DNA from 4 places in the Massilia sp. CFBP9026 genome. Region 1 is predicted to be linked to each of the others. Evidence: predicted binding sites of a transcription regulator. Region 1 holds the regulator's gene; each other region holds the start of a gene.

Region 1 (7,234 bases):
GGCAGCGATTCTTCTTTCAGCAGGGCCGCCAGGCTCTGGCCGTTGCGCCCGAAGCCGGCGATGATCACGTGGTCTTGCGTCTTCATGGCGCGCGTCGCCAGCTGGGTCAGCTGCAGCGACTGCGTCATCCATTCGTTGGCCGCCAACTTCAGCACGATACGGTCCATACTGGCGATGAGGAAGGGCGCGACGAGCATCGACAGCACCATCGAGGCCAGCACCAGCTGCATCACGTAGGAATCCACCAGCTTCGAGCTGGAGGCGTGATTGAGCAGCACGAAGCTGAACTCGCCCGCCTGGGCCAGCGCCAGGCCGGTGCGCAGTGCCGTGCCGGATGGCGCCCCGAAGGCGCGGGCGAGCAGGGCGATCAAGCCGAATTTTAGCAGCACCACCAGCGCAAGCAGGAGCAGCACCAGCCACCAGTGTTCGATCACCATCCGCAGGTCGAGCAGCATGCCGATCGTGATGAAGAACAGCCCGAGCAGCACGTCGCGGAACGGCTTGATGTCTTCTTCCACCTGGTACTTGTAAGGTGTCTCGGAGATCAGCATGCCGGCCACGAAGGCGCCGAGGGCCAGCGACAGGCCTGCCTGCTCGGTGATCCAGGCCGCGCCCAGCGTCACCAGCAACAGGTTGAGCATGAACAGCTCTTGCGAGCGGCGCTTGGCGACGATCGTGAACCAGCGTCCCATCAGCTTCTGGCCGAAGAACAGCAGCAGGGCCAGCACCAGCGCCGCCTTGACCGCTTCCACCCCGAGCGTGATCGCCAGGTCTTCCGGATCGCGCGCCAGCGCCGGAATCATGATCAAGAGCGGCACCACCGCCAGGTCCTGGAACAGCAAAATGCCGACGGTGCGCCGCCCATGCTCGCTTTCGAGTTCGAGCCGCTCGGTGAGCAGCTTGACGACGATGGCGGTCGAGGACATCGCCAGCGCGCCGCCCAGCGCGAAGGCGGCCTGCCAGCCGAGGGCAATGCCGGGCAGGAGCCAGGCTGCCAGCAGTCCGATCCCCATGGCGGCCGCGATCGTCGACACCACCTGGGCCAGGCCCAGCCCGAACACGATGCGCCGCATCGAGCGCAGCTGCCCGAGCGAGAACTCCAGGCCGATCGAGAACATCAGGAACACCACCCCGAACTCGCCCAGCGCATGGGTGGTGGGACTGTCTTCGGCCAGGGCCAGGGCATGGGGGCCGATCAGGACGCCGACGGCGAGGTAGCCGAGCATCGGCGGCAGTTGCAGGCTACGGAAGACGACCACGCCCAGGACGGCGCAGCCCAGAAGGAGGAGGGTGAGTTCGAGGCCGGAATGCATTGGTGCGAAGCTGGGATAAACAGCAAAAGTGTTGATCTTATGGCACTAGCCAGGTGTGGTGCGGCGGTCGCTTGTTATCGTTTGTTACGACTGGCAAGTTTTTTGCTTTCCCAATTCGTTTATACTGCCAAAATGAGTGTAACCGATGAAAAAATAATGCCGAAAAGTTTTGACGAAACCCTGGCCCGGCGCGTCCTGGACCTGGGCCGCGAAACGCTGTCGATCGAAGCGGACGCCATCCGCGCGCTGCAGGCGCGCCTGGGCGACGACGACAGTTTCGTGAGCGCCGCGCAGCTGATCATGGCCTGCGACGGCCGCGTGGTCGTGTCCGGGATGGGCAAGTCGGGCCACATCGGCCGCAAGATCGCCGCCACCCTGGCGTCCACCGGCACCCCGGCCTTCTTCATGCACCCGGGCGAAGCCGCGCACGGCGACCTGGGCATGGTCACCAAAAATGACGTCTTGATCGCGATTTCCAATTCGGGCGAATCGTCAGAGATCCTGGACATCCTGCCGGCCGTCAAGCGTCTTGGCGCACGCGTGATCGCCATGACCGGTAAACCAGCCTCGCGCCTGGCCAAGCTGGCCGACGTGCACCTGAACATCGCGGTGGACAAGGAAGCCTGCCCGCTCAACCTGGCGCCGACCACCAGCACCACCGTCACCCTCGCCATGGGCGATGCGCTGGCCGTGGCGCTGCTCGACGCGCGCGGCTTCCGTGAACAAGACTTCGCGCTGTCGCATCCGGGCGGCGCGCTGGGCCGGCGCCTCCTGACCCATGTGCGCGACGTGATGCGCAGCGGCGACGCGGTGCCGAGCGTGCGCCCCGAAACTTCGCTGGTCGAAGCGCTGCTCGAAGTCACCCGCAAGGGCCTCGGCATGACCGCCATCGTCGACGCCGAAGGCCGTCCGGTCGGCGTGTTCACCGACGGCGACTTGCGCCGCGTGATCGAGCGCATGCACGACTTCTCGGACATCCAGATCCGCGACGTGATGCACGCCAACCCGCGCCGCGTGCGCCCCGAGCAGCTGGCGGTCGACGCCGTCGCCGTGATGGAAGAATTCCGCATCAACCAGATGCTGGTGGTCGATGAAGACGACCGCCTGGTCGGCGCGCTGCACATCCACGACCTGACCCGCGCCAAGGTGATTTGATGAGTGAATTCATTCCCGCCATTACCCCGCTGGCCCATATGGAACGCGCGGCCCGCATCAAGGTCATGATCTTCGACGTCGACGGCGTGCTGACCGACGGCAGCCTGACCTATGGTCCCGACGGCGAAGTCACCAAGACCTTCAACGTGCTCGACGGCCTGGGCATCCAGCTGTTGAACAAGACCGGCGTGCAGACCGCGATCATCAGCGCGCGCCTGTCGCCGATCGTCGTCAAGCGCGCGGCCGATCTGGGCATCTCGCACGTCCACCAGGGCATCCACGACAAGCGCATCGGCTTCGCCAAGCTGCTCGAGGCCACCGGCTTCACCGCCGAGCAGTGCGGCTACATCGGCGACGACGTGATCGACCTGCCGCTGTTCGCGCGCGTCGGCTTCGCCGTCGCGGTGCCGTCCGGCCATCCAGAGGTGCAGCACCGCGCGCACTACGTCACCAAGAATGGCGGCGGCCGCGGCGCGGTGCGCGAGGTGTGCGATCTCGTGATGCGCGCCCAGGGCACCTATGACCAGGCGCTCGCGCCGTACTTCGCCTGAGGTCACGCACCATGGCCACCATCGTCCAAAACAAGCGTACCGCGCATCGCTGGAATCTCCTGGCGATGATCGTGATCGGCGTCTTCTTCGCCTTCGGCAGCTTCTGGCTGCTGCAACTGATGCAGGCCTCCGACATCGACGCCCAGCTGGGCGGGCCGCCGGACGAACCGGACTACATCGTCGAGAATTTCTCGTTCGTGCGCATGACCGAGAATGGCCAGCCGAGCTATGTATTGTCGGGCAAGCACCTGGCCCACATCCCGCGCGGCGACGTCTCGCATGTCGACCAGCCGCTGCTGCGCGGCGTCGAGCCGGGCCGCCCGCCAATGACGGTGGTCGCCAGGAACGCCCAGGTGTTCCACGAAGAGCACCGGGTCGAACTGATGGGCGACGTCGACCTGCAGCGCCCGAAGACCGCGCAGAGCGAGTCCTTGCACTTGCGTAGCCAGGCGCTGACCGTGCTACCCGACGAAGAGATCGTCAAGACCGACCTCCCGGTTGACCTGCAGCTTGGGGCATCGAGCGTGAAAGGCACCGGCATGGTCGCCAACAACGCCACCCAGCAAGTGCACATGTCCAGCCGAGGCCAGATAATCTATCCGCCACGCCCGCGCCAGTAAGCCCTGCACCGTGTGATAACCCAGGACCAGCATTCCCTATCATGAAAAAATTATTTGCCGCCGTACTCCTTTCCCTGCTGTCGCTGACGGCAGCCGCCGAACGTGCCGACTCGCTCAAGCCCGCGCAGGTCGAATACGATTCCGCCGATCTCGACGGGGTCAACGGCGTGCGTACCCTTACTGGTAACGTGATCCTTACCCGCGGTACGCTGTTGCTCAAGGCCGACCGCGCCGTGGTCAGGGAAACGCCCGAAGGCTATATGACGGTAACGCTCACCGCCAACAACGGCAAGCTCACCACGTTCCGCCAGAAGCGCGACGGCGGTCCCAACCTGTGGGTCGAGGGCCAGGCCGAGCGCATCGAGTACGACGAGCGCGCCGAGCTGGTGCGCCTGTACTCGAATGCCCTGATCAAGGAACTGGAAAACGATCAACTGAGCAACCAGGTCACCGGCCCTTTCATCTCGTATGACAGCCGCAAGGAAGTGGCCACCGTGCGCAACGACGTCAGCGGCCAGAGCAAGGTTGGCGGCGGTCGCGGCACCCTGATCCTCTCGCCCAAGCGCACCCCAGCCGGAGGAGCGCAATGACGGCAATCCCGATGGAGCTGGGCGATTGCAGCACCCTGGTCGTCAAGGGCCTGCAGAAAAGCTATGGCAAGCGCCTGGTGGTGCGCGACGTGTCGCTGCAGGTCGAATGCGGTGAAGTGGTCGGCTTGCTGGGCCCGAACGGCGCCGGCAAGACGACCTCGTTCTACATGATCGTCGGCCTGGTGCCGTCGGACGCCGGCTCGATCGACATCAACGGCACCGACATCACCAGCCTGCCGATCCACCGCCGCGCCGTATTGGGCCTGTCCTACCTGCCGCAGGAGGCCTCGGTATTCCGCAAGCTGACGGTCGAAGAGAACATCCGCGCCGTGCTCGAGCTGCAGAAGGACAACGGCAAGCCGCTGTCGAAAGACCAGATCAACGAGCGCCTCGACACCCTGCTGGCCGACCTGCAGATCGAGAAGCTGCGCGAGAATCCGGCGCTGTCGCTGTCGGGAGGCGAACGCCGCCGCGTGGAGATCGCGCGCGCGCTGGCGACCAATCCGCGCTTCGTGCTGCTCGACGAACCGTTCGCCGGCGTCGACCCGATCGCCGTGATCGAGATCCAGCGCATCGTGCGCTTCCTGAAGGAGCGCCAGATCGGTGTCCTGATCACCGACCACAACGTGCGCGAGACGCTTGGCATCTGCGACCGCGCCTACATCATCAACCAGGGCGCGGTGCTTGCCTCCGGCCGCCCTGACGACATCATCGCGGACGAGTCGGTGCGCCGCGTGTACTTGGGTGAACACTTCCGCATGTGAGCGACGCCTAGATGAAACAGTCCCTGCAACTCCGCACTTCGCAGCACCTCGCGCTTACGCCGCAACTGCAGCAGTCGATCCGGTTGCTGCAACTGTCGACGCTCGAGCTGCACCAGGAGATCGAGCAGATACTGGGCGATAACCCCTTGCTCGAGCGGCTCGACGATCCGCTCGACCGGTCGGTGCGTTTGCTGGCCGATGGCGCGATCAACAATGCACCCGCCAGCGGCGAAGCGCCGCCGGCGCCCGGCCAGCAGGCCGAGGGCGAGGGTGCGCCGGCGCAGGATGGCGAAGGTTTCGAGGGCGGCGCCGACAACGATCGCGTTGATGCCGACTGGAGCGAGGGCGGTGCGCCGTCTTCCGGCAGCGGCGGCGAGGACGAGGACGGCCGCCCGCAACTGGAAGCCTGCGCCATCACCCTGCGCGAACACCTGATGGAACAGGTGCGCGAAGCCACCCTGTCGGCGCGCGACCGTGCGCTGGCCGAGCTGGTGATCGATGCGCTGGACGACAACGGCTACATCGAGGAACCGCTCGACGAGATCCACGCGCGGTTGCCCGAAGAGCTCGATATCGAGATCGACGAGCTGCGCTGCGCGCTGGCGCTGGTGCAGAGCATGGACCCGGTGGGCGTCGGCGCGCGCAGCGCGGCCGAGTGCCTGGCGCTGCAGATCCGGCGCATGCCGGGTGTGCCGATGGTCACGCGCCGCATGGCCCTCAAGATCGTCGAGGGTTACCTGAGCTGGTTCGCCCAGCGCGAATACAGCAAGCTGAAAAAAGCGCTCGACTGCGACGACGAAGACTTGCGCGAGGTGCAGGCCGTGGTGCGCCAATGCAATCCGCACCCGGGCGCGGCGTTCGCTTCGAACGTGTCGGACTATGTGGTGCCGGACGTGATCGTGCGCCGTTCCAAGAGCGGCTGGGCGGTCACCCTGAACCCCGACGTGATGCCGCGCCTGCGCGTCAACAGCCTGTACGCCAGCCTGCTCAAGCAGGGCAAGAGCGAGGCGCAGATGGGCGCGCAGATGCAGGAAGCGAAGTGGCTCATCAAGAATATGCGCCAGCGTTTCGACACCATCCTGCGTGTGGCGGAGGCCATCGTCGAGCGCCAGCGCAATTTTTTCTCCCATGGCGCGGTTGCCATGCGGCCCCTTGTTTTACGTGAGATAGCTGATACACTAGGCCTACACGAGAGCACAATTTCTCGTGTCACAACCCAGAAATACATGCTGACCCCGCACGGCATGTTTGAGTTGAAGTATTTCTTCGGCAGCCACGTTGCCACCGAGGCGGGAGGCGAAGCATCCTCGACGGCAATCCGTGCGCTCATCGCACAATTGACAGGAGCAGAAGACCCTAGGAACCCTTTATCCGATAGCAAGATCGCGGAGATGCTCGGGGAACAAGGCATGGTCATCGCGCGCCGCACGGTTGCAAAATACCGTGAAGCCCTCAAGATACCCCCTGTAAGCCTCCGCAAGTCCTTGTAACTGCGCCGTCCACACCCGTCGTGCCTTGTCGCGTTGGTGCGGTCCACACGGTGCAACATTTTCAAAGGAGTGTGTATGAACCTCACAATCAGTGGCCATCATCTCGAAGTAACCCCCGCCATCCGTGAATACGTTCAGAATAAGCTCGAGCGCATCATTCGCCATTTCGACCAGGTGATCGACACCCACGTCTTCCTGGCCGTCGACAACCTCACTGAAAAAGAAAAAAGGCAGAAAGCAGAGATCAACGTCCAGGTGTCGGGAAAGACCCTGCACGTGGCAAGCGTTGCACAAGACCTGTACGCCGCGATCGATACGCTGATGGATAAGCTGGACCGACAGATCCTCAAACACAAGCAGCAACTGAAAGACCATAGCCGTACTTCGATCAAACGCATGCCGGAAATCGACGGCGAAGACGCTGCTGTCGCCTGATCAGGCGCAGGGCTCACACTAGCTAAGGGCGTCTGAGGGGACGCCCTTTTTGCATCCAGCCTCCCCGGTACTACGCGCATCTATGTGTTCGGTAAAATGCATGTCTTTCCATTACGGATCACGCCATGACCGACCACGTCCTGACCCGCATCGCCAACCGCACCGGCATCATCACCCTGGACCGCCCAAAGGCGCTCAATTCGCTGTCGCTCGAGATGGTGCGCGCGCTGACCGACGTGCTGCGCGCCTGGGAGCATGACGGGCAGGTCGAGGCGGTCGTACTGACCAGCAGCAGCGAGAAGGCCTTGTGCGCGGG
Region 2 (7,234 bases), on a different contig from region 1:
CCTTCATGTCGCTGGCGGCGCTCGAGATGGGCTACCGCCGTCCGCAGGACGCGATCCGCGACCCCGGTTTCTTCATGCTGGGCGGGCACCGCTTCAACGACGACAAGCCGGGCGGCCACGGCATCGTCAATATGTACCACTCGATCGCCCACTCCTGCGACACCTATTACTACCAGCTGGGCAACGAGATGGGGATCGACAACATCTCCAAGTTCATGCGCGAATTCGGTTTCGGCCAGCCGACCGGGATCGACCTCGATCATGAAAAAGTCGGCGTGCTGCCGTCGAAGGAATGGAAGGCCGAGCGCTTCAAGCGCAACCGCGCGGCCCAGAAATGGGTGGGCGGCGACACCATCTCGATCTCGATCGGCCAGGGCTTCAACCACTACACCATGCTGCAGCTGGCGCATGCGACCGCGATCCTGGCCAATGACGGCGTGGTGATGAAGCCGCACCTGGTCAAGATGGTCGAGGACGGCATCACCCGCGAGCGCACCCTGACCGTGCCCAAGGAAACCCGGCGCCTGGCGATGAAGCAGGAGCACCTCGACTTCATCAAGGATGCGATGGCCGGCGTGATGCGCGAAGGCACCGGACAACGCGCCTTCTCCACCGCCGCGTACACCTCGGCCGGCAAGACCGGCACCGCGCAGGTGATCGGCCTGCGCGGCAAGAAATACGATGCCAACGCGATCGACGAACGCCATCGCGACAACGCGCTGTTCACCGCCTTCGCGCCGGTCGAGCAGCCGCGTATCGCGCTGGCGATGGTGGTCGAGAATGCCGGCTTCGGCGGCGTCGTGGCGGCGCCGATCGCGCGCAAGGTGCTCGACTACGCGCTCCTCGGCAAGCGTCCGGCGCCACCGCCGGCACCGAAGGAAGGCGCCCGTCCCGTCACCGTCAAGAAGGCGGCGCCGGCTGCGGCCCCCGTCATCGCCACCCGAACCGAGTAAGCCATGGCCCATATTCCAGAACGGCGCTCGCTGCGCCGCCGCCTGCGCCCGTATTTCACGGTGTTCGATCTGCCGCTGACCCTGATCCTGGCCATGCTGGTGACGATCAGCATGGTCACCATGATGTCGGCCGGCGCCGATTTTCCGGACCGCGTCGAGCACCAGATCCGCAACTTCCTGCTGTCGTTCGCGGTGATGTGGGTAGCCGCGAACATCGCGCCGCAAACCCTGATGCGGCTGGCGGTGCCGGTCTACGCGATCGGCGTGGCCCTGCTGGTCGCGGTCGCGATGTTTGGCCTGATCAAGAAGGGCGCGCAGCGCTGGCTGCACATTGGCGTCATCGACATCCAGCCGTCCGAGATCATGAAGATCGGCCTGCCGCTGATGCTGGCCTGGTACTTCCAGACCCGGGCCCAGGTGGCCGGCTGGCGGCACTATATCGTGGCCGCCGTGATCCTGATGATCCCGGTCGCCCTCATCATGGAGCAACCCGACCTCGGCACCTCGCTGCTGGTCGCGTCGTCGGGCCTGTACGTGATCTTCCTGGCCGGCCTGTCGTGGAAGGCGATCGTCGCGGTGGCGGTGAGCGTGCTGGCCTTCCTGCCGATCGGCTGGTCGATGATGCACGACTACCAGCGCCAGCGGGTGATGACCCTGATCGACCCGACCTCCGACCCGCTGGGCAAGGGCTTCCACATCATCCAGTCGATCATCGCGATCGGCTCGGGCGGCCTGACCGGCAAGGGCTATATGCAGGGCACCCAGGGCTACCTGGAATTCGTGCCGGAACGCACCACCGACTTCGTGTTCTCGGTGTATTCCGAGGAATTCGGCCTGGTCGGCAACCTGTTCCTGCTGTTCGTCTACCTGCTCCTGATCGGACGTGGCCTGATGATCGCGGCCAATGCGCCGAACACCTTCGGCCGCCTGCTGGCCGGTTCGATCGCGATGATTTTCTTTACTTATGCCTTCGTCAATATGGGCATGGTCGCCGGGATATTGCCTGTCGTGGGGGTGCCGCTACCCTTCATGAGTTACGGCGGCACGGCCTTTATCACGCTCGGCCTTGGCGCCGGCATATTGATGAGTATTCAAAGACATCGTAAACTGGTGCAGACGTAGGGTGAACGGGTCCCCCGTCCACGCAGTGATGGTTGGCTGTCAGGATATCCGGCGCTAAACCGGAGCCCGCGGTTGGCCACCGGATCATCCCGCCCCGTGATAAAACAGGCATCAATTCGTCCCGACTTGATGCCTGTATATTGATGAGTACGACAAGACATCGTAGACTGGGTGTCGTTCCAACACGATAAAGGACAGCCAATGGGCGTTCGTACAAGCTTCCTGGCGGTCATACCGGTTGCCATTTTAGTATCAGCCTGCAGCAGCACCGGAGAACACAAACGGCTCAATCCTTTCCCCTGGCCACATAAACCGACCGCCAAGCATGGCAAGGCGCCCCAGCTACCGGCCGCCAAGTCGGGCCGCGGCGGTTACTACAAGGACGACGGCCCCGGCGACAACATTCCCGACGGCCTGCTCGACGTGCCGGACGCCGTGGTCAAGGCCGAGCCCTTCAACAAGTGGACCAGCCGTCCCTACACGGTGCTGGGCAAGACCTATACGCCGCTGGGGAATGACGTGCCGTACAGCGCGCGTGGCGTCAGCACCTGGTATGGCGTCAAGTTTCATGGCCAGCGCACGGCGTCCGGCGAACTGTACGATATGTACAAGATGACGGCCGCGCATCCGACCCTGCCGATTCCATCCTATGTGCGCGTGACCAGCCTCGATACCGGCAATTCGGTCGTGGTGCGCATCAACGACCGCGGTCCCTTCCACGCCAGCCGCATCATCGACGTTTCGTATACGGCGGCGCTCAAGCTCGGCCTGCTGGGCAAGGGGAGCCACGAGGTCGAGATCGAACGCTTGTTCCCGGGCGATCCGATCATCCCGCCGGCGCAGATCGCGGCCGCGCGCCGCGAAGTCGCATCGATCGCGCAATCGGCGCCGCCCGAGATCGAGGCGCTGATGCTGGAAGACCGGATCCATTCCGACAGCGCGGCGCTGGTGAGGCAGGCGGAGCCGGCTGCTGCCGAGTCCGCTCCCGCTTCGGCTCCCACCAGCGCCGGACGTTATTTCATCCAGTTCGGCGCCTATGGCCGGGCCGGCACCGCCGAGGCGATGGGCGAAAAGATCACCAATGCCGGCGTCGAGCTGGGCAAGCTGGAGGTGGTGAAGGTGGGTTCCCTGAACCGCCTGTATGGCGGCCCCTACGCCAGCCGCGCCGAGGCGCTGGAAGCCATGCGCGCGCTGCCGGCCAGCCTTGGCTTCAAGCCGATCGTGGTCCAGCGCTGATTCGTCCGGCCATGGACGGCCCATGGCCAACGGCGACAGCGCCATGAAAAAGGCGCTGTCACCGTTATCTGTTGATGACCCCGAATGCAATACGCAGCAATTGTTCGACAGAAGTGACCCGCCCGCCATCGAGCGTCCACTGCCAGCCCAGGTAGTTGGGTAACCAGCGTGACGCCACGCCATGGAAACGTGCCAGCCATTCCTTGAAGCGCCGGTGATAGGCGTTGACATTTTGAACGTGGATGGCGCCCTCGGCGCCGTTGCGGACGCGTTCGCCGGCACTGAGATTGACGGCCTGGTGGGCGACGCCATGGGCACGGGCGAAGGCGGGATAGGCGGCGTTGGCATCGGTGACCAACAGCGCCTGGGGATCGAGTTTCGGCAGCAAGTGTCTGACCAGCTGGGCCACCTTCAAGGCGCTGCGACCGGTCACGGCGTCGATGGTCTGGCCGCTGCGGTCGCGCGCCACCAGGATGCAGTCGAGGTGGTGCGAAATGCCGCGCAAGGCGGCTCTGCCGCCACGCTTGCGCGGCTTGCGATCGAGCTTGCGTGACCCCTTCTGCGATTCGAGCAGGAACATTTCATCGGCCTCGACGATGCCGACAAGGCGCTCGGGCCGGTCGTCCTTGACCCGGTCGAGAAAGCGATGGCGCCAGCGGAAGGTGGTGTTGGGGTGCACGCCGACCCGCTTGGCCGCAGAGCGGACCGTGCGGGAATCGAGCACCGTGTCCAGATAATCGAGCCACCTGCCCTTGTGCCTGAGCCGCGCCAGTGGTGTACCGGTCAGGTCGTTGAACGTGCGGCCGCACGCGCAACAGCGAAAGCGTTGCAGGTCGTTAGCGTGACCATGCCGATGGCAACGCTCGCAGCCGCAATCCGGGCAGCAGCGCCCCTTTGACCGGATCTCGTCGATGAGGGCGACCACCCGGTCGAGCCCGGCTGCTGGATGCAGGGCGGCGAGCACCTGCTGACGCTGCGGCTGGTTCAGTTGAGGCAGTTGGGCGAACAGCTTCTCGAACTTCGGCGCTTTCATCGTGCGCTCCCGATCGATGACGACCAGGATTGGACCGCGGGTCAGCTCAGCAGTTCAATGCTCATCCATATCTAACGATGACAGCGCCATGAAAAATGGCCGGCGAACCGGCCATTTCTTCGAGCGGAAGGAAACCGCTTATGCCTGTGCGGCGTTGCGGCGACGACGCAGGAAGCCGATGGCGGCCAGTCCGGCGGCGCCGAGCAGCAGGCTCGCTGGTTCAGGCACTTCGGCCGGGGTCTCGATCTGCGTGTAGTCGAGCGAGACCTTGCTGCCGGTCAGCATCAGGTCGCCGCCGATCGCGAGGTTCAGCGACAGTGCGCCATGTTCGAGTATCTGCTGGATCAGCGACTTTTCGGTGATCGTGCCGGTCAGCTCGAAGCCGCCCTTGTAGTCGTTCTTGACCAGGACATCGGTGTTGGTCACGACCGATTTGTAGTAAGTGCACTTCTCCTTGTGTTTCTGCTTCTTGCACTCCGCCCCGTCGTAGTGGAGGTAGGAGTACGAACCGGTCGTTTCCTGCGTCGTCAACAGCTTCGTCGCGCCGCTGCCGAGCACCAGATCGCCGAACATCAGCATGGCGCTCTCCTGCTCGGACGTCTTGGTGGTCGTATTGGTCACGCCGACTTCGCGGTACTTCCAGTTGGTCCACGGGTGCGGCTGGTAATTGCCAATGGTCGTCGTGGTCTTGGTCGATTTGCTCCAGGTATCCGTGCCATCGTCCAGGAAGGTGAAGGAGAACGACAGGCTGTTGACCTCGTAGTTTCCGGTCAGGTTGGACAGTCCGCCGTAGACGGGATTGTAGCTACCGTTCGACAGCTTTCCAGGACCAAACGTGCTGTCCATGTCCAGGATTGCGGCAGAGGCCGAGGTCGAGATCGCGCAAGCAACAGCCAGCAGTGCAGTACCAAAGATCTTTTTCATGATTTCCCCAGAGTAATTTATATTTTATGAAAACAACTTGTTTTGATAATAAGCAACTGCCGTGCCAGCTCGATAAGTCTTTGATTTGATTAACTTAAGTTTTATGGCATAAGTATTGATGTAAAGATTTTCGACACCTCGAAGGTCGGCCCTTCTCATTTTCGCTACAGTCGCGCGACGATCCACGCAGGACCCTTGCAAGGCGGAAAGCCCATGGTTACTCTTCAGTAAATACTGAAAACTATCCTCATGCGTTACGCTCCCATTGCCCTTGCCACGCTGCTGGCGTGCTCGAATGTCTCCTCCGTCCTTGCCGCCCCTTCCGGGCACGCTGCCGCTGCCAAGCCAGGCAAGCCAGGCAAGCCAGGCAAGCCAGGCTGGCAGCGCGCGGCGCCATTGCCGGGCTGGGCCCAGCCGCTGGCCGACATACCGCGCACCGAACGCCTCGATGCCGTGGTGTTGCGCCTCGACGAGACGCAGGCGCTCGTCGCCGACCAGCCCGCCTATCTCGTCAACCGCGCGATCCAGGTCAACGACCGCAGCGCGCTGCCGGCGATCGGGCAGGTGAGCCTGAGCTACCACGCCGACTACCAGACCCTGAACCTGCACCGCGTCGCAATTCTGCGCGATGGAAAGGTGCTGGACCGCACCGCGACCGTCGATGCGCGCGTCCTGCAGCGCGAGGAGGCGCTCGGACAGGGCATGTACGGCGGCGCCAGCACCGTCCAGTTGCTGCTGGAAGACGTGAGGATCGGCGATACCTTGTGGCTGACCTATAGCGTGGCGGGCGCCAACCCGGTGTTCGGGAAACAGTGGTTCGGCGAGTATGCGTGGGACCGCGCGTCGCCGGTCGAGCGGCGCCGGCTGACCGTGCTCTACCCGAAGGGGCGCAAGCCGGCCTGGCGCCAGCTTGGCGACTACCGCAGCGTCCCGATCGCGCCCCGCAGCATCCAGGGCGGGGCGCTCGACATGCTGGTCTTCGAGGGCAGCGGCATCGATGCGATCGAGTCCGAGCCTTCCGTTGCCCGCGATTATTTGCCGGCCAGGACGCTGCAGTTGTCCGAATTCCCCGACTGGGCTTCGGTGGCGCGCTGGGCCAGCGGGTTGTTCCCGCCAGCGGACAGCAGTCCCGCGCTCAAGTCACTGGCCAACCGGTTCCGCAGCCAGGGCACGCCCTCGGCGCAGGCGGCGGCCGCCCTGCAATGGGTGCAGGACGAGGTCCGCTACTTCAGCGTCGCGATCGGCGAGAACTCGCACAAGCCGCAAGCCCCCGCCACGGTGCTCCAGCGCCGTTTCGGGGATTGCAAGGACAAGAGCTACCTGCTGGTCGCGCTGCTGGGGGAGCTTGGAATCGCGGCGCGGCCGGTGCTGCTGTCGGCCAGCGCGCCGCAACTGCCGGCCAAGGGCGGGCCGTCGCCGGGCTGGTTCGACCACGTCATCGTGGAGTTGCAGGTCGATGGCAAACGCTATTACGTCGACCCGACCGGCGCCGGCCAGCAGGCGCCGCTCGCGAAGCTGTCGGCGCCGTTCCCCGGTGCCGCAGGCTTGCCGGTCGATCCTTCCGCCACCGCGTTGATCGTGCTGCCGGAACAGGATGGACAGGTCCCCGAATACGAGGTCGTGGAAACCATCACGGTCGCGGACTACGAGGGCGACGCCGCGCTGGCAACGCGCGAGATCTTCCGCGCCGGGATGGCCGAGCGTGCGCGCCCGGGCTTTGCCGCGCTCTCTCCGCTGGAGCTGAAGAAGACCGCGCTGAGGGATTACGAGAAGCGCTATCCCGGCGTCGTCCTGCTCGAAGCGCCCGCGGTGGTCGACGACAAACAGGCCAACCAGCTGGAGCTGCGCGCACGTTTTCGCCTGCCCAAGGCGGTCAAGCCGGTCGATGGCGCGCATGCAATCGACTACCGCGTGCGTCCGCTCGATGGCGTGCTGACGCTGCCGGACAACCTGGTGCGGCAGTTTC
Region 3 (7,234 bases), on a different contig from region 1:
ATACGGAACGCCGTCGTAGGTCTGCAGCTTGTAGAAGCGCGGCTGGCGCGGGAAAGACACGACGGCCAGCTCGATCCCGTCGCGCACGATGCGGGTCGAACCGTCGGCGCGCGGCGCGGCGACGTAGGGCGAGCTCCAGGAGCTGGCCGTATGCACCGGGACCATCACCGTGTGGCCGTCGATCGTGACCGCCTTGTGGTCGGTCGGGCCGGCGCCGCCGCGCCGGCTGGGCGCGCCGACGCTGGTATCGCCCAGCCTCAGTCCGACCGACTGCAATTCCGCAATCAACTGCTGGTTCATGGGGTTCATGGCTGCTCCAGTGCTTGGGTTGAGGTCTGCGTGCCGTGCGGCTCGGCCGTCTGCATGGTTTGCATCGGCGCCGTCTGGCGCGGATCGATCATGAGGCTCAGGAGTTCGGGCCGCGCGTAGTGGCCGACCGAATCCATCATGCGCTTGCGTTTCGTGATCAGGGCCAGGTCCAGGTCGGCCACGACCATGCCTTCGCCGCTGCGCAGCGGCTCGGCCAGCAGCTTGCCTTCGGGCGAGACGATGGCGGTGCAGCAGCCGCCGCGCAGCGCCTTGCGGCGTTCTGGGTCCGGCGTGATCGCCTCGACCTGGGCGTCGGTAAGCCAGCCGGTAGCGTTCACGACGAAACAGCCCGATTCCAGCGCATGGTGGCGGATCGTCACCTCCATCTGGTCGGCGAAGATTTGCCCGACCATCGAGCCGGGGAACTGGGCGGCATGGATTTCTTCGTGCTGCGCCATCAGCGCGTAGCGCGCCAGCGGGTTGTAGTGCTCCCAGCAGGCCAGCGCGCCGAGGCGGCCGACGGCGCTGTCGACCACCTTCAGGCCGCTGGCGTCGCCCTGTCCCCAGACCATGCGCTCGTGGTAGGTCGGCGTGATCTTGCGCCGCTTGAGGATCAACTCGCCGTCGGCGTCGAACACCAGCTGCGTGTTGTACAGCGAGCCGTGGTCGCGTTCGTTCACGCCGAGCACCACCACGACGCCGTGGCGCCGCGCCGCCGCGCCGACGGCGTGGGTCACCGGTCCCGGCACCACCACCGCGCGCTCATACAGCAGCAGGTGTTCGGGACCTTGCTCGAAGGGCGGCCGGATGAAGGAGAAGTAGGGATAGTAGGGCACGAAGGTCTCCGGGAACACCGCCAGTTGCGCGCCCCGCGACGCGGCCTCGGCGATGGCGTCGCAGACCTTGGCGACGGTGCCGTCGGCGCTGTCCAGGCTTGGTGCGATCTGTACCGCCGCCGCCCTGACCACCCTGTTCGCTTGGTTCATGGTCCGCCCTCCTCCGGTGCCTACAGGGTCCAGGTATCGATGACGACCGCGTTGTCGCGCAGGTGCAGCAGCTTCAGGTCGAGCACGTCGAGTGGGCTGATCGGACGGATGCCTTCGACCAGCGCCGGTTCGCCATGGCCGTACAGCGCCTGCAGCGCGAAGCGGCAGGCGTAGACCTTGCCGCCTTCTTCCATGAACTTGGTGAGCTGCTTGCTGTAGTTCTGGTGGCCGGGGAAAGCCTCGTCGCCGATGGTCGGGAAGCCGCGCTGGATGCCCAGGGTGACGCCCGGTCCGTACATCAGGATCGAGGTTTCGTAACCCTTGCGCTGCAGGCGGGTGGCCTGCAGCATGTTGACGAAGCCGATCGAGCCTTCATAGGCCACCGTGTGGAAGGTTACCAGCGCTTTCTCGCCCGGCTTCGCCTTGACGTCCTCGAATACCTTCTCCTCGTAGTCCACGAAGAAGTCGCCTTTCTGGTGCTTGGCTTGGGTAACTGCTGGCATGGTAGTGCTCCTGTCTAGTGGTTGAATTGGTGCGGGAAACCGAGGCCCGCACAGGGGGATTGATTGCATGCTCCGTGCCAGTCAATGCCGCTTCGGGCAGGCATTGAATGGAGCGTTGTCCATTCAAGCCGCCGTCCAAGAGGCATGCCGGCGCGGTGCGCGACAGCGATCCTGTCAAACCGTCCAGTCAATGACGGCGGCAGGTTTAAAGCGAAGCGTGCCGGGGTTGCATCGCGGCGGTGCGGCAGATGCCACATCACGGCGCGCGCGCTGCACCTTGGCATGTCAGGCATACCGCAGCGCCGGTGCGCCTGCCAGGTCGGTGATGTGCTCCGCGAGGTACTCGGCATCGCGCGCCACGCCCGAGAAGCGCCCGGAACCCCAGGTGTGCAACCACGGTAGTCCCAGGAAATACAGGCCCGGCTGGTTGCTGATGCCACGCGCATGCACCGGATGGCCGCGCCCATTGAAGACCGGCGCATTGACCCATTTGAAATCGGGCGCGAAGCCGATGCACCAGATCACGGCCGCGATGCCCTCGGCGCGCAGGTCGAGCATGTCGGCCTGCGCGGGGTCCGGCTCCCATGGCGCCACGTAGGCGGCGCCGGGCGGGGCAGAGATGCCCTGGGCCGCGATCCAGCTGTCGATCGAGGCGTTGATGCGGTTGTAAACTTGGTCGGCCTGATCCAGGTTGGCCTTCAGGTTGGGCGCGAAGCCGAGCCGCGTCCCATCAAGATCTGTCAGGGTGCCGTGCAGCCGCATGCCCTGCAGCGCGAAGGCGCGCAGGTCGATGTCGCGGCCGCCGTCGCGGCCCGTGACGTAATGGTTGGTGTTGTCGCGCACGCCTTCGCGCAAGGGATGCTCGCTGACCGACTTGTCGTAATAGCCCATGTCGGCCAGCCAGTCGACCACGTCGCGGCCGCGATAGAAGCGCGCGCAGCGTGGCGCGTCGCCGGTGGCCAGGTGAACGCGGCGGCCGGCCAGGTGCAGGTCTTCCGCGATCTGCGCGCCGGACTGGCCGGAGCCGACCACCAGCACCGCGCCTTCGGGCAGGCTGTGCGGATTGCGGTAGTCGGCCGAGTGCAGCTGCACGATGCCGGCCGGCAGGCGCTCGGCCAGGCGCGGAACGATCGGCTCCTGGTAGCAGCCGGATGCCACCACGACCTGGCCGGCCGTGGTCTCGCCGATGCTGGTGCGCAGCGCGAAGCCGCCGCTCGCCAAAGGCGCCACCTCGCGCACCTCGACGCCCTCGCGCACCGGCGCATTGACCTTGGCGATGAAGCCGTCCAGGTAGTTGACGATCTGCTCACGCCGCATGAAGCCGTGCGGATCGTCGCCGGCATACGGGTGGCCGGGCAGCTGGCATTGCCAGTTCGGGGTCACCAGCGAGAACGCGTCCCAGCGCTGGGTGCGCCAGGCATGCGTCTGCACGTGCTTCTCGAACACGATGTGCCCGATGCCGGCCTGCTGCAGGTAGTAGCTCATGGACAGGCCGGCCTGGCCACCGCCGACGATGGCGACGTCGTAGTGCGCATCGAGCGCAGGCAGGATGGTGGGGATGGTCATGCTGGTTCTCCGGTGGGAAGGTTGGACGACGATGCCGGCCTGGCCGCCAGGCCGGCGTAGCCGGCTTGCGGGGTGTGGCAGGGCGGATAGCTGGCCAGGTCGGCTTGCATCAGGTGATGCGGCCGTCCCAGCAGGGTTTCCTCGTGCAGCACGTGCCAGTCGAGGCGCTGGAACAGGGGCACGTTCTGGCTTTGCACGTGGGCGCGAAATGTGCTGCAGCCCAGCGCGCCGGCGCTGGCCACCGCCAGGCGGATGAGGGTGATGCCGAGCCGGGCATGCTTGCGCCAGGCCGGATCGACGGCCAGCCGCGAGCCGAACCACAGGCCGCTGCCTTCGTCGTGGATGCGCACGGTGCCGATCACCTGGTCGGGCATGCCGGCCAGGCACGACAGCGCGACCAGTAGCTGCGCCCGTTCGTCGACCGCGTCGCGATCGTCGTGCGCGAAGATGCCTTGCTCTTCGCAGAACACGGCGCGGCGCAGGCGGTAGGCTTGCTGGGCCTCCCATGGCAGGGTGACCCATTTCACGCGAAACTCGCTGGGCAGATAGGCGAGAGGCAGCTCATTCATCATGATCGATCTCCTGGCAGGCGATGCATGGATTGAATGCATGGGGCGTGCCAATCAATCGCGCCGGACGCTGGACTTGACTGCAAGCGTTTGCGGTCATTCGCGGCGACGGCGCGGCCGCCGCTTCTGGCACGCGCCTTGCATCGGGGCAGACGAGGGAGGCGGTTTTTTGCGTCATCCGCGGGCTCCATACATTCGCTGCATACAATCGGCGCCGGGGGCCGCCACACGATGTCGCGGATACCGCATCATGCGGGTGCGTGTTGAGCCTTTTCGGTGCTTGCGCGCGCCTTCGCAAACGTCATGGAGGTTGGCGGCAATGAGCAAGAAATTCGATGGCTGGATGCCCAGGCTGAAGAAGGCGAACACGCCCGGCGCCCTGCCCTTCTACCAGCAGATCGCCAATGCGATTGCCGACGACATCACGACCGGCCGCCTGATGCCGGAGCAGCGCCTGCCGGCCCAGCGCCGGCTGGCCGCCGGTCTCGGGATCGACTTCACCACGGTGGCGCGCGCCTATGTCGAGGCGCAGCGGCGCGGGCTGGTCGACTCGACGGTGGGACGCGGCACCTTCGTGTGCGGCAAGCGACGTCCCGCCATCCCGCGCGCGGTCGAAGGGAGGCCGAACATCGACCTGTCGATGAATATGCCGCCCGAGCCGGCGTCGCCCGAACTGGCGCAACTGATGCAGGCCGGCTATGCCGAAGTCGGCGCCCGGCTGCGCGACCTGCTGCGCTACCAGGACTTCTGCGGCTCGCGCGACGATCGCGAAGCCGGCGCGCTTTGGCTGCGCCGGCGCGGCCTGGTGGTCCCGCAGGAACGGATGCTGGTCACGCCGGGCGCCCAGTGTGCGCTGCTGGCGGTGCTCGCCACGATCGCGCCCGCGGGCTCGGTCGTCTGCTGCGAAGAACTGACCTATCCGGGATTGCGGGCGCTGGCCGGCCAGCTGGGCCTGAAACTGGTGGGGCTGCCGATGGACAGCGAGGGCATCGATGCAGTCGCCTTCGCCGCCGCCTGCGCCCAGTACGCGCCGAAGGCGCTGTACTGCAATCCGACGCTATTGAATCCGACCACGGCGGTGATGTCGGCGCAGCGGCGCCAGGCGCTGGTGGAGGTGGCGCGCTTTCATGGCGTGGCGATCATCGAGGACGACGCCTACGGCTTCCTGCCGCGTTCCGGCCCGCCGCCGCTGGCCAGCATGGGGCCGGACATCACCTTCTATATCGCCGGCCTCGCCAAATGCGTCGGCGCCGGCTTGCGGGTCGGCTTCCTGGTGGCCCCGGACGCCCATTACACGGCGCGCCTGACGGCCGCCATCCGCGCCACCACGACCATGGTCTCGCCCATCACAGCGGCGCTGGCGACGCGCTGGATCCGCGACGGCACGGCCGACCTGATGCTGGCCGCGATCCGCAAGGAATGCGCGGTGCGCCACAAGATCGCGCTGCGCGCCCTGCCCGGCGCGAGCCTCGACGCGACGCCGGACAGTTTTCATTTATGGCTGCGGCTGCCCGCGCCGTGGGGACGGCGACAATTCGCCGAGACGATGGCCGCGGCCGGGGTGGCGGTGGTCGCCAGCGATGCGTTCGCGGTCGGGGCGCCGGGAATGGCGCCGGAAGCAGTGCGGGTGTGCGTGGGCGGCATGGCCGATCGTTACCAGATCCAGCATGCGCTGGAACTCATGGGGCAGGCGCTGCGGCATCCGCCCCCGTGTGTGGCGCATGGCGTGTGAACGCCGGCGCGCTTGTCGCCGCTACACGCGCCTGACGAGCATCGCGACGTTGATCTGGTCGTCGGCGCGCACGACGACCCGCTGGCCGATCACGGCGGTCCGGATCGGCGCGGCCAGGACTTCGCCGTCACCCGTCAGCCTGGCCTGCACACGCAGGTTGCCCTGGTAGTCCATGCGGGCGATCGTAAACTCCAGGGCCCACGGCGTATCGCCATGGACGCCACGCAAGGTGATGCGCTCGGCATTCTGCGCGACCACGACCGGCTTGCTGACCTCGCCGAACATGTCCAACTTGAGCGCCACCTCGAATCCCGTATGGTGATTGGTGTGACCGATCCCGGCCGGAAACAAGGTACGGGCTTGTGCGGCAGAGCCCGCCACTCCTGCGAATGCGGCAACAGGCAGGGCGAGGCAAAGTTGGCGGCGCTTGCGATTGGACGATGGGACGCTCATGGCGGGTGCTTTCCGGGAAGTCACGATGATTCCATGCTCGCACCTTCCTGCACGGATGACAATGCGGGCCGCATGAAATCCACCTATTAACCTTCCGAGCGCGTCTTCTGGTATTGCGGCAGGCCGTCCTGCAGCTTCAGCCAGCCCAGCCGGCTGCGCGCGAAGGTATGGTCGGCCGGCGGCACCTGTTCGGGATCGTCCAGGCTGGCGGTGGCGAGGTCGATCTCGTCGGGCCAGCGCTCGTCGTGCCAGGTGAGCGTGGTGCCGCAGGACGGGCAGAAACTGCGCAGCGCATGTTCGCTGGAGCGGAAGCGCTGCGGCGCGCTGGCGGTCCAGTGCAGGCTGGTCGTCTTGACGCTGAACCAGGCGAAAGCCGGGGCGCCCGAGGCCTTGCGGCAATCGGTGCAATGGCACAGCGTGCTGTTGAAAGGTTCGCCGCGCGCCTCGTAGCGCACCGCCCCGCAGAAGCATCCACCTTGCAAGCTCATCTGAATCTCCCCTGATGGCATTTTCGTCGATTTCACACAGGAAACCATATTAACATCGCGCAACTTCTCCGAAATGGCATCCCAGCCGCGCGCCCCTCCATTGTCTTTTCGCTTATTTTAATGACAGATTCGCGACAAGGTCGCGAACCCCGTTCGCAAGTGCATTCATTCGAGCCCAGGCGCAACGCGTCAGGGCGAAACCTAAGGAGAACACTATGTTGGGTCGTGTAGTTACCGTGGCCGCACTGGCCGTCGGCGGCGCAATGCTGTCGAAGAAACTCAAGCAAAACCGTGGCTTTGGCGCCAGCTCGTCGATCGTCGAGACGATCGAAATCAACGTCCCTGTGCGTACCGCCTACAACCAGTTCACCCAGTTCGAAGACTTCCCGCAATTCATGAAGAGCGTGAAAGAGATTCGTCAGCTGGACGACAAGCACCTGCACTGGAAGGCCAACGTGGCTGGCGAAGACAAGGAATGGGATGCCGAGATCACCGAGCAGATCCCGGACAACCGCATCGCCTGGCGCAGCGTCACCGGCGTCAAGAACGGCGGCGTGGTCACCTTCCACAAGATCTCGGACACCGTCACCCGCATCGCGCTGCAGATGGACTACGAGCCGGAAGGCCC
Region 4 (7,234 bases), on a different contig from region 1:
GGCCCCGCCATTGCCGTTCCTGGCGCCGCAAGTGCATGGCCAGGACGTGCTGGTGCTGCCGGTGTTTTCCCCATCGCCGAGCGACGCCGTGGACGCCGGCATCGCGCGCATGGCCAAGCTGGGCGAACCGCTGGGCATGCATGTCGGCCCCATGCCCTATGCGGCCTGGCAGCAGATCTTCGATCCGATGCTCACGCCAGGCGCGCGCAACTACTGGAAATCGCATAATTTCGCGCAACTGAGCGACGGGGCCATCGATGTCGTCATGCGCTATGCCGGCAACCTGCCCACCTCGCAGTGCGAAATCTTTCTTGGTCTGTTGGGCGGCCAGGCCGGGGCGCCGCCGCCGCAGGCGACCGCCTATCCGCACCGCGACGCGCTGTACGTGATGAACGTGCACACGCGCTGGGACGATCCGGCCGACGACGAACGTTGCATTGCCTGGGCACGCGATTTCTTTGCGGATGCCACGCCGTATGCGAGCGGCGGCGTCTATGTCAACTTCATGCCGCAGGACGAAGGCGAGCGTACGTCCGATGCGTATGGCGCCAACTATGCGCGCCTGGCGCAGATCAAGGCGACCTACGACCCGGACAATCTGTTCCGTACCAATCAGAATATTCGGCCGGCGTCCGCTGCAGCTGCGGCCGGCTGACCCGCTGCGGCTTCGCTGGCGCCGCAGAAACGGCGCCAGCGGCCGGAACTCGCCATCGTTGTGTCCGCACTGCTCATTGCAGCAAGCTCGTCGCACGCGCGCACGATATGCGGCGTTGTCTGACACGTGCCTGCCGGGATCGGTTTTGCTGTTAGATTATTAATATCGAATACGCCCGTCAGCCCACTCTTATTTCTGCCATGAAAACCTTTCACTGCGACAAGTGCTCACAACAGATTTTTTTTGAAAACACCCTCTGCTTCAACTGCGACAGCACGCTCGGCTACCAGCCGGCCACGCGCAGCGTCAACAGCTTCGAGCAGACCGAGGAGGGCCTGTGGCGCAGCCTGAACCGCACCGACGCCGGCAAGGTCTATAAACAATGCAGCAACTATGTTCAGCACAATGTATGCAACTGGATGCTGCCTGCGGATGACCCTCACGATTTATGTGCCTCGTGCCAGCTGACCGTGATCATCCCGGCGCTGACCTCCGAAAAAAACCGCATCCTGTGGGCGCGTCTCGAAGCGGCCAAGCGCCGTCTGCTGTTTTCGCTGGCGACGCTGAACCTCACCCCGGCGTCGAAGGAAAACGAGCCGGAGACCGGCCTTGCATTCCAGTTCCTGGAAGACGGCGTGACGGACCAGTGCGTGATGACCGGCCATGCCGACGGCGTGATCACCCTGAACATCGCCGAAGCCGATCCGGCCGAGCGCGAACGCACGCGCGAGCAGATGCACGAGCGCTATCGCACGCTGCTGGGCCATTTCCGTCACGAAAGCGGCCATTACTATTTCGACCGCCTGGTGGCCAATAGCCCGTGGATCGACGAATACCGCTCCCTGTTCGGCGACGAGCGCCAGGATTACGGCGAGAGCCTGAAGCGTCACTATGAGAACGGGCCGGCCGACGACTGGGCGGAGCGCTTCGTGAGCAGCTATGCCAGCTCGCACCCATGGGAAGACTGGGCCGAGACCTGGGCCCACTACCTCCATATGATCGATACGCTGGAGACGGCGCACTCCTGCGGCCTGCAGCTCAAGCCGCGCAAGGCCGACGAGCCGGCGCTCGACGGCATCACCTTGCCGACCAGGACGGACGCGTTCGACGATACCCTGAGCGACTGGTTCGCGCTGACTTATGTGCTCAACAGCCTGAATCGCAGCATCGGGATGCCGGACTCCTATCCGTTCACGCTCAGCCCACCGGTACTGGAAAAGCTGCACTTCGTGCACCGCGTCGTGCGCGCCCAGATCAAGCAAGCGACGGCGCCGGTCAAGCCGGCCGCGACGCCGGCGCCTGCCACGCCGGGCGCCTGAGCCGACGCACCGTCATGAAGCCCGCACCGCCGTTTTCCTCAAAACGGTGCGGCGCGCGCCATGCCGGTGCATCCCGTCACGCCGTCTGGGTCTGGGTTTGCGTCATCCCGCCCAGGGTCTGCGTCTGGGATTGAGTCTGTCCTTCTTCGGAAGAAACCGGCTCGATCGGGATCAGGAAGTCGCGGCTGATGCCGTTGCCCAGTGCGTCGACCGACGCCAGGAAGCGGGTCAGGAAGGCGTGCAAGCCTTCTTCGAGGATGTCGCCGATCGGGGCCGACTGCAGCATGGCGTACAGTTCCATGGCCAGGCGCTCGGTATCGTGCGACTGCGCATTGCGCACGTCCTTCAGGTTGGCCACCACCGCGGCGATGCACGCCACCAGCGAGCGCGGCATTTTCTCTTGCAGGATCAATAGCTCGGCCACGCGCTTCGAGGTGATGGCGTCCCGATAGACCTTGCGGTAGGTCTCGAAGGCGGACACCGAGCGCAGCAGCGCCGCAAGCTGGTAGAACTCCGCCTGCGTCCCGGCCTGGACCGCATCGTGCGCTCCGAACCTGAACTTGACGTCGAGGATGCGCGCCGTGTTGTCGGCCCGTTCCAGGAAGGTGCCGAGGCGGATGAAGTTGAACGCCTCGTCCTGGAGCATGGTGCCCAGCGTGACGCCGCGCGACAGGTGCGAGCGGTACTTGACCCATTCCAGGAACTGGCCGGGATCGTGCTCGAAGGTGCGCTTGCCGAGATGCTGCTGCAGCATCAGCCAGGTCGTGTTCTCGGTTTCCCATACCTCGGTGGTCAGGGAGCCGCGCACGGCGCGCGCGTTCTCGCGGGATGCGCGCAGGCAGCTGGTGATCGAGGACGGGTTGTCCGGATCGCGGACCATGAAGTCGATCACGTTCGCTTGCGTCAGCGCGGGGTACTTGGCCTCGAACTGCGCCTCCAGCTCGGACACGCCCAGCATGCTGCGCCAGCCCTTTTGCTCGGCCTGCGCCGACTGCGGCATCAGCGAATACTGGACCCGGACATCGAGCATGCGGGCCGTGTTTTCGGCCCGCTCGGTGTAGCGGGCCATCCAGAACAAATGATCTGCGGTGCGGCTCAACATGCTAGTTCTCCAAAATCCAGGTGTCCTTGGTGCCGCCGCCCTGCGACGAATTGACCACCAGCGAACCTTCCTGCAGCGCCACCCGGGTCAGGCCGCCCGGCACCATCGACACGGTCTTGCCCGACAAGACGAAGGGACGCAGGTCGATGTGGCGCGGCGCGATGCCCGCTTCGACATAGGTCGGGCAAGCCGACAAGGCCAGCGTGGGCTGGGCGATATAGCCGTCCGGGTTGGCCACCAGGCGCTCGCGGAAGGCCTCGATCTCGGCGTGGGTCGAGGCCGGCCCGACCAGCATGCCGTAGCCGCCCGCGCCGTGCACTTCCTTGACCACCAGCTCGGGCAGCCGCGACAGGGTGTACGCGAGATCTTCTTTCTTCCGGCACTGGTAAGTCGGCACGTTGTTCAGGATCGGTTTTTCGCCCAGGTAGAACTCGATCATGTCCGGCACATAGGGATAGATCGACTTGTCGTCGGCCACCCCGGTACCGATGGCATTGGCCAGGCCGACCCGTCCGGCACGCACCGCGTCGAGCAGGCCCGGCACGCCCAGGGTGGACTCGGCGCGGAAAGCGCGTGGATCAAGGTAGTCGTCGTCGATGCGGCGATAGATGACGTCGACCTGCTTCGGCCCGCGCGTGGTGCGCATATAGACGGTGTCGTCGCTGACATACAGGTCTTGCCCCTGCACCAGCGCCACCCCCATCTGCTGGGCCAGGAAGGCGTGTTCGAAATAGGCAGAGTTATGCATGCCCGGCGTGAGCACGACCACGGTCGGATCGTCGAGGCCGTGCGGCGCCACGGTGCGCAGGTTATCGAGCAGCAGGTCGGGATAGTGCTCGACCGGCGCCACGCGGTTGCTCGCGAACAGCGCGGGGAACAGCCGCATCATCATCTTGCGGTTTTCCAGCATGTAGGACACGCCGGAAGGCACCCGCAGATTGTCTTCCAGGACGTAGAACTCGCCCTCGCCCGCGCGCACGATGTCGACCCCGGCGATATGGGCGTAGATATTCGAAGGCACCCTGACGCCCTTCATGGCGGGCCGGTACTGCGCATTGTTCAGGATCTGTTCGGGCGGGATGATGCCCGCCTGCAGGATATCCTGGTCATGGTAGACGTCGTGCAGGAAACGGTTCAGTGCGGTCACCCGCTGCACCAGGCCGGCCTGCAGCTTGGCCCACTCGGCGGCGTCGATCACGCGCGGGATGATGTCGAAGGGGATCAGCCGCTCCTTGCCGGCATTGTCGCCGTAGACGGCGAAGGTGATGCCCACCCGCTGGAAGGTCAGCTCGGCCTCGGCCCGCTTTTGCGCGATCAGTTGCGGCGACTGCAAGGCAAGCCAGCGCGCGAAGGCGTCGTAGTGAGGCCTTGCTGTTGCCGCAGAGGAATACATTTCATCGTAAAATTTCGGCATCGGATCCTCCAGTGGCATAGGTGCAATCAAGAAACGTGCCAGCTCGGCGGCGCCGCACCAGCGAATTATATTGCGGGTATGAATCATGCTTGTGCACAGTTGAAACAGGAATATATCGATGTGCTGGTATCGTTCGTGACCACCCCTATAAAGGCATTCCCGCATGGCTATCCGGATCGCGCTGCACCACAAGACCAGCTACCGTTATGACCGGCAAGTCGCCCTCTCGCCGCATGAGGTGCGCCTGCGTCCGGCCCCGCATGCGCGCACGCCGATCCTGTCGTATTCGCTGTCGGTGCTGCCACAAGAGCATTTCATCAACTGGCAGCAAGACCCATACGGCAATTACATCGGCCGTTTCGTGTTCCCGGAAAAAACGGACACACTCGAGTTCACGGTCGACCTGATTGCGGACATGACCGTCATCAATCCCTTCGATTTCTTCATCGAGAGCTATGCCGAGAATTTCCCCTTCGCCTATCCGGCGCAACTCAAGGCGGAGCTGAGCGCGTATGCCCAGGCCGAGCCGCCCGGTCCCCGCCTGCTGGCCTGGGTGGAGGCGGCGCGGCGCGAGCTGCTGGCGCAGCCGATGAATACCAACGACTTCCTGGTGGCGATCAACCAGCGCCTGCAGCGCGATATCGCCTACCTGTTGCGGATGGAGCCTGGCGTGCAGACGCCGGAAGACACACTGGAAAAGTGTTCCGGCTCATGCCGCGACACCGGCTGGCTGCTGGTGCAGATCCTGCGCGAAATGGGGCTGGCGGCGCGCTTCGTCTCGGGCTACCTGATCCAGCTGCGCGCCGACCAGGAAGCACTCGACGGTCCGAGCGGCCCCCTCGAAGACTTCACCGACCTGCATGCCTGGACCGAGGTGTACATTCCCGGCGCCGGCTGGATCGGACTCGATCCGACCTCGGGCATGCTGGCGGGCGAAGGCCATATCCCGCTGGCCTGCACCGCGCTACCCTCGTCGGCGGCGCCGGTGACGGGCTTCAGCGACCAGGCCGAGGTCACCTTCATCCACGAGATGACGGTCACCCGCATCCATGAAGACCCGCGCGTAAGCAAGCCGTACACGGAAACCGACTGGCAGGCCATCGACCGTCTCGGCCAGCAGGTCGATGCCGATCTGCTGGCCCAGGACGTGCGCCTGACCCAGGGCGGCGAGCCCACCTTCGTCTCGATCGACGATATGGACGGACCGGAATGGAATACCCTGGCACACGGCGACAAGAAGCGCGAACTGGCCGGCAATCTGATGCACCGGCTGAAAAACCACTTCGCGCCGGGCGGCATGCTGCACTATGGCCAGGGCAAATGGTATCCGGGCGAGCCGCTGCCGCGCTGGGCCCTGAATATCTTCTGGCGCGTCGACGGCCAGCCAATATGGCTCGATCCGTCCCTGTTCTCGGACGAATATATCGACGATGGCTATGGCAGCGAGGAAGCCGGCCACTTCATCGTCGAGCTGGTCAAGTCGCTCGGCCTGCCGGCGGGCAGCGCCATCGCGGCCTATGAAGACGTGCTGCTGCAGGCCCAGCGCGAGCAGGCGCTGCCGCGCAACCTCGATCCCTTGCAAGCCGACCTCAAGGCGCCGGAGGAACGGCGCCGGCTGGCGCGCCTGCTCGAGCGCGGCCTGGGCCAGGTGGCCGGCTATGTGCTGCCGCTGCAGGCGAAGGAATACGACCCGGCCGTCATGCTCGGCACCAGCTGGCGCACCTCGCCCTGGCCGCTGCGGCGCGAAAACCTGTACCTGCTCGAGGGCGATTCGCCGATCGGCCTGCGCCTGCCGCTGGCCACGCTGCCGTGGGTGCTGCCCGAAGAACGCGATCCCGGGTTCGATGTCGATCCGTTCGCGCCGCGCGCCGCCTTGCCGGCCGTGAAGAAGGACCGGCGCCCGGTGCTGGGTCTGGCCGCCGGCAAATCGGCGGACAAGGCCGCCAGGGCCGGCAAACCGGTTACGCCGGCCGCGCCAGCCGAACCGGCCGCGCGCGACGTGATCCACACCGCGCTGTGCGTCGAAGTGCGCGCCGGGCGCCTGTATGTGTTCATGCCGCCGCAAAAGCGCATCGAGGATTACCTGGCGCTGGTCAGTGCGGTCGAAACCACTGCCGCCAGGCTCAAGATGAAGCTGCGGATCGAAGGCTATGCACCGCCGCGCGACCCGCGCATCAAGTTGCTCAGCGTCACGCCCGACCCTGGCGTCATCGAAGTCAATATCCATCCGGCCGCCACCTGGAATGAGCTGGTGCACAACGTGACGACCCTGTACCAGGAAGCACGCCTGACGCGCCTGGGCACCGAGAAATTCATGCACGATGGCCGCCACACAGGCACCGGCGGCGGCAACCACGCCACCCTGGGCGGCGCCAGCGTCGACGACAGCCCGATGCTGCGCCGGCCCGACCTGCTCAAGAGCCTGATCACCTATTGGCAGGTGCATCCGGCCCTGTCCTACCTGTTCTCGGGCACCTTCATCGGGCCGACCAGCCAGGCGCCGCGGGTCGACGAGGCGCGCGACGACAATCTGTACGAGCTGGCGATCGCCTTCCAGCAAATGGACCAGGTGCTGCCCACCCTGCACCCGGGCGACAAGCCGTGGATGGTCGACCGCCTGCTGCGCAACCTGCTGGTCGACCTGACCGGCAATACGCACCGCGCCGAATTTTCGATCGACAAGCTGTATTCGCCGGACGGCCCGACCGGCCGCCTGGGTCTGGTCGAATTCCGCGCCTTCGAGA

What was found. Region 1 encodes sigma-54, which starts transcription at its own class of promoters, with help from an activator protein. Its sites were predicted from a motif close to TGGCANGNAANCTGCTTT; they were not measured.
Region 2: SOM28_RS25680 (PEP-CTERM sorting domain-containing protein) is a predicted target of sigma-54. The motif match lies at 5,318-5,335, and genes of this name have one in related genera.
Region 3: SOM28_RS12880 (MSMEG_0572/Sll0783 family nitrogen starvation response protein) is a predicted target of sigma-54. The motif match lies at 1,861-1,878, and genes of this name have one in related genera.
Region 4: SOM28_RS20800 (circularly permuted type 2 ATP-grasp protein) is a predicted target of sigma-54. The motif match lies at 4,514-4,531, and genes of this name have one in related genera.

What each region holds. Positions count from the first base shown of each region.
Region 1 covers NZ_JAXCWH010000012.1:19,700-26,933, reverse strand. The annotation lists gene SOM28_RS23455 (monovalent cation:proton antiporter family protein) at 1-1,313, opposite strand, end outside; gene SOM28_RS23450 (KpsF/GutQ family sugar-phosphate isomerase) at 1,446-2,468, shown strand; gene SOM28_RS23445 (KdsC family phosphatase) at 2,468-3,019, shown strand; gene lptC (LPS export ABC transporter periplasmic protein LptC) at 3,031-3,639, shown strand; gene lptA (lipopolysaccharide transport periplasmic protein LptA) at 3,681-4,229, shown strand; gene lptB (LPS export ABC transporter ATP-binding protein) at 4,241-4,993, shown strand; gene SOM28_RS23425 (RNA polymerase factor sigma-54) at 5,005-6,483, shown strand; gene hpf (ribosome hibernation-promoting factor, HPF/YfiA family) at 6,559-6,918, shown strand; gene SOM28_RS23415 (enoyl-CoA hydratase/isomerase family protein) at 7,044-7,234, shown strand, end outside.
Region 2 covers NZ_JAXCWH010000016.1:44,165-51,398, forward strand. The annotation lists gene mrdA (penicillin-binding protein 2) at 1-953, shown strand, start outside; gene rodA (rod shape-determining protein RodA) at 957-2,075, shown strand; gene SOM28_RS25670 (septal ring lytic transglycosylase RlpA family protein) at 2,277-3,311, shown strand; gene SOM28_RS25675 (IS1595 family transposase) at 3,376-4,344, opposite strand; gene SOM28_RS25680 (PEP-CTERM sorting domain-containing protein) at 4,483-5,268, opposite strand; gene SOM28_RS25685 (DUF3857 domain-containing protein) at 5,518-7,234, shown strand, end outside.
Region 3 covers NZ_JAXCWH010000004.1:390,113-397,346, forward strand. The annotation lists gene SOM28_RS12870 (MSMEG_0568 family radical SAM protein) at 1-309, opposite strand, end outside; gene SOM28_RS12875 (Nit6803 family nitrilase) at 306-1,295, opposite strand; gene SOM28_RS12880 (MSMEG_0572/Sll0783 family nitrogen starvation response protein) at 1,316-1,798, opposite strand; gene SOM28_RS12885 (MSMEG_0569 family flavin-dependent oxidoreductase) at 2,084-3,364, opposite strand; gene SOM28_RS12890 (MSMEG_0567/Sll0786 family nitrogen starvation N-acetyltransferase) at 3,361-3,936, opposite strand; gene SOM28_RS12895 (aminotransferase-like domain-containing protein) at 4,253-5,665, shown strand; gene SOM28_RS12900 (hypothetical protein) at 5,687-5,968, opposite strand; gene SOM28_RS12905 (GFA family protein) at 6,205-6,606, opposite strand; gene SOM28_RS12910 (SRPBCC family protein) at 6,822-7,234, shown strand, end outside.
Region 4 covers NZ_JAXCWH010000009.1:57,035-64,268, forward strand. The annotation lists gene SOM28_RS20785 (FAD-binding oxidoreductase) at 1-655, shown strand, start outside; gene SOM28_RS20790 (zinc-binding metallopeptidase family protein) at 856-1,974, shown strand; gene SOM28_RS20795 (alpha-E domain-containing protein) at 2,051-3,076, opposite strand; gene SOM28_RS20800 (circularly permuted type 2 ATP-grasp protein) at 3,078-4,490, opposite strand; gene SOM28_RS20805 (transglutaminase family protein) at 4,654-7,234, shown strand, end outside.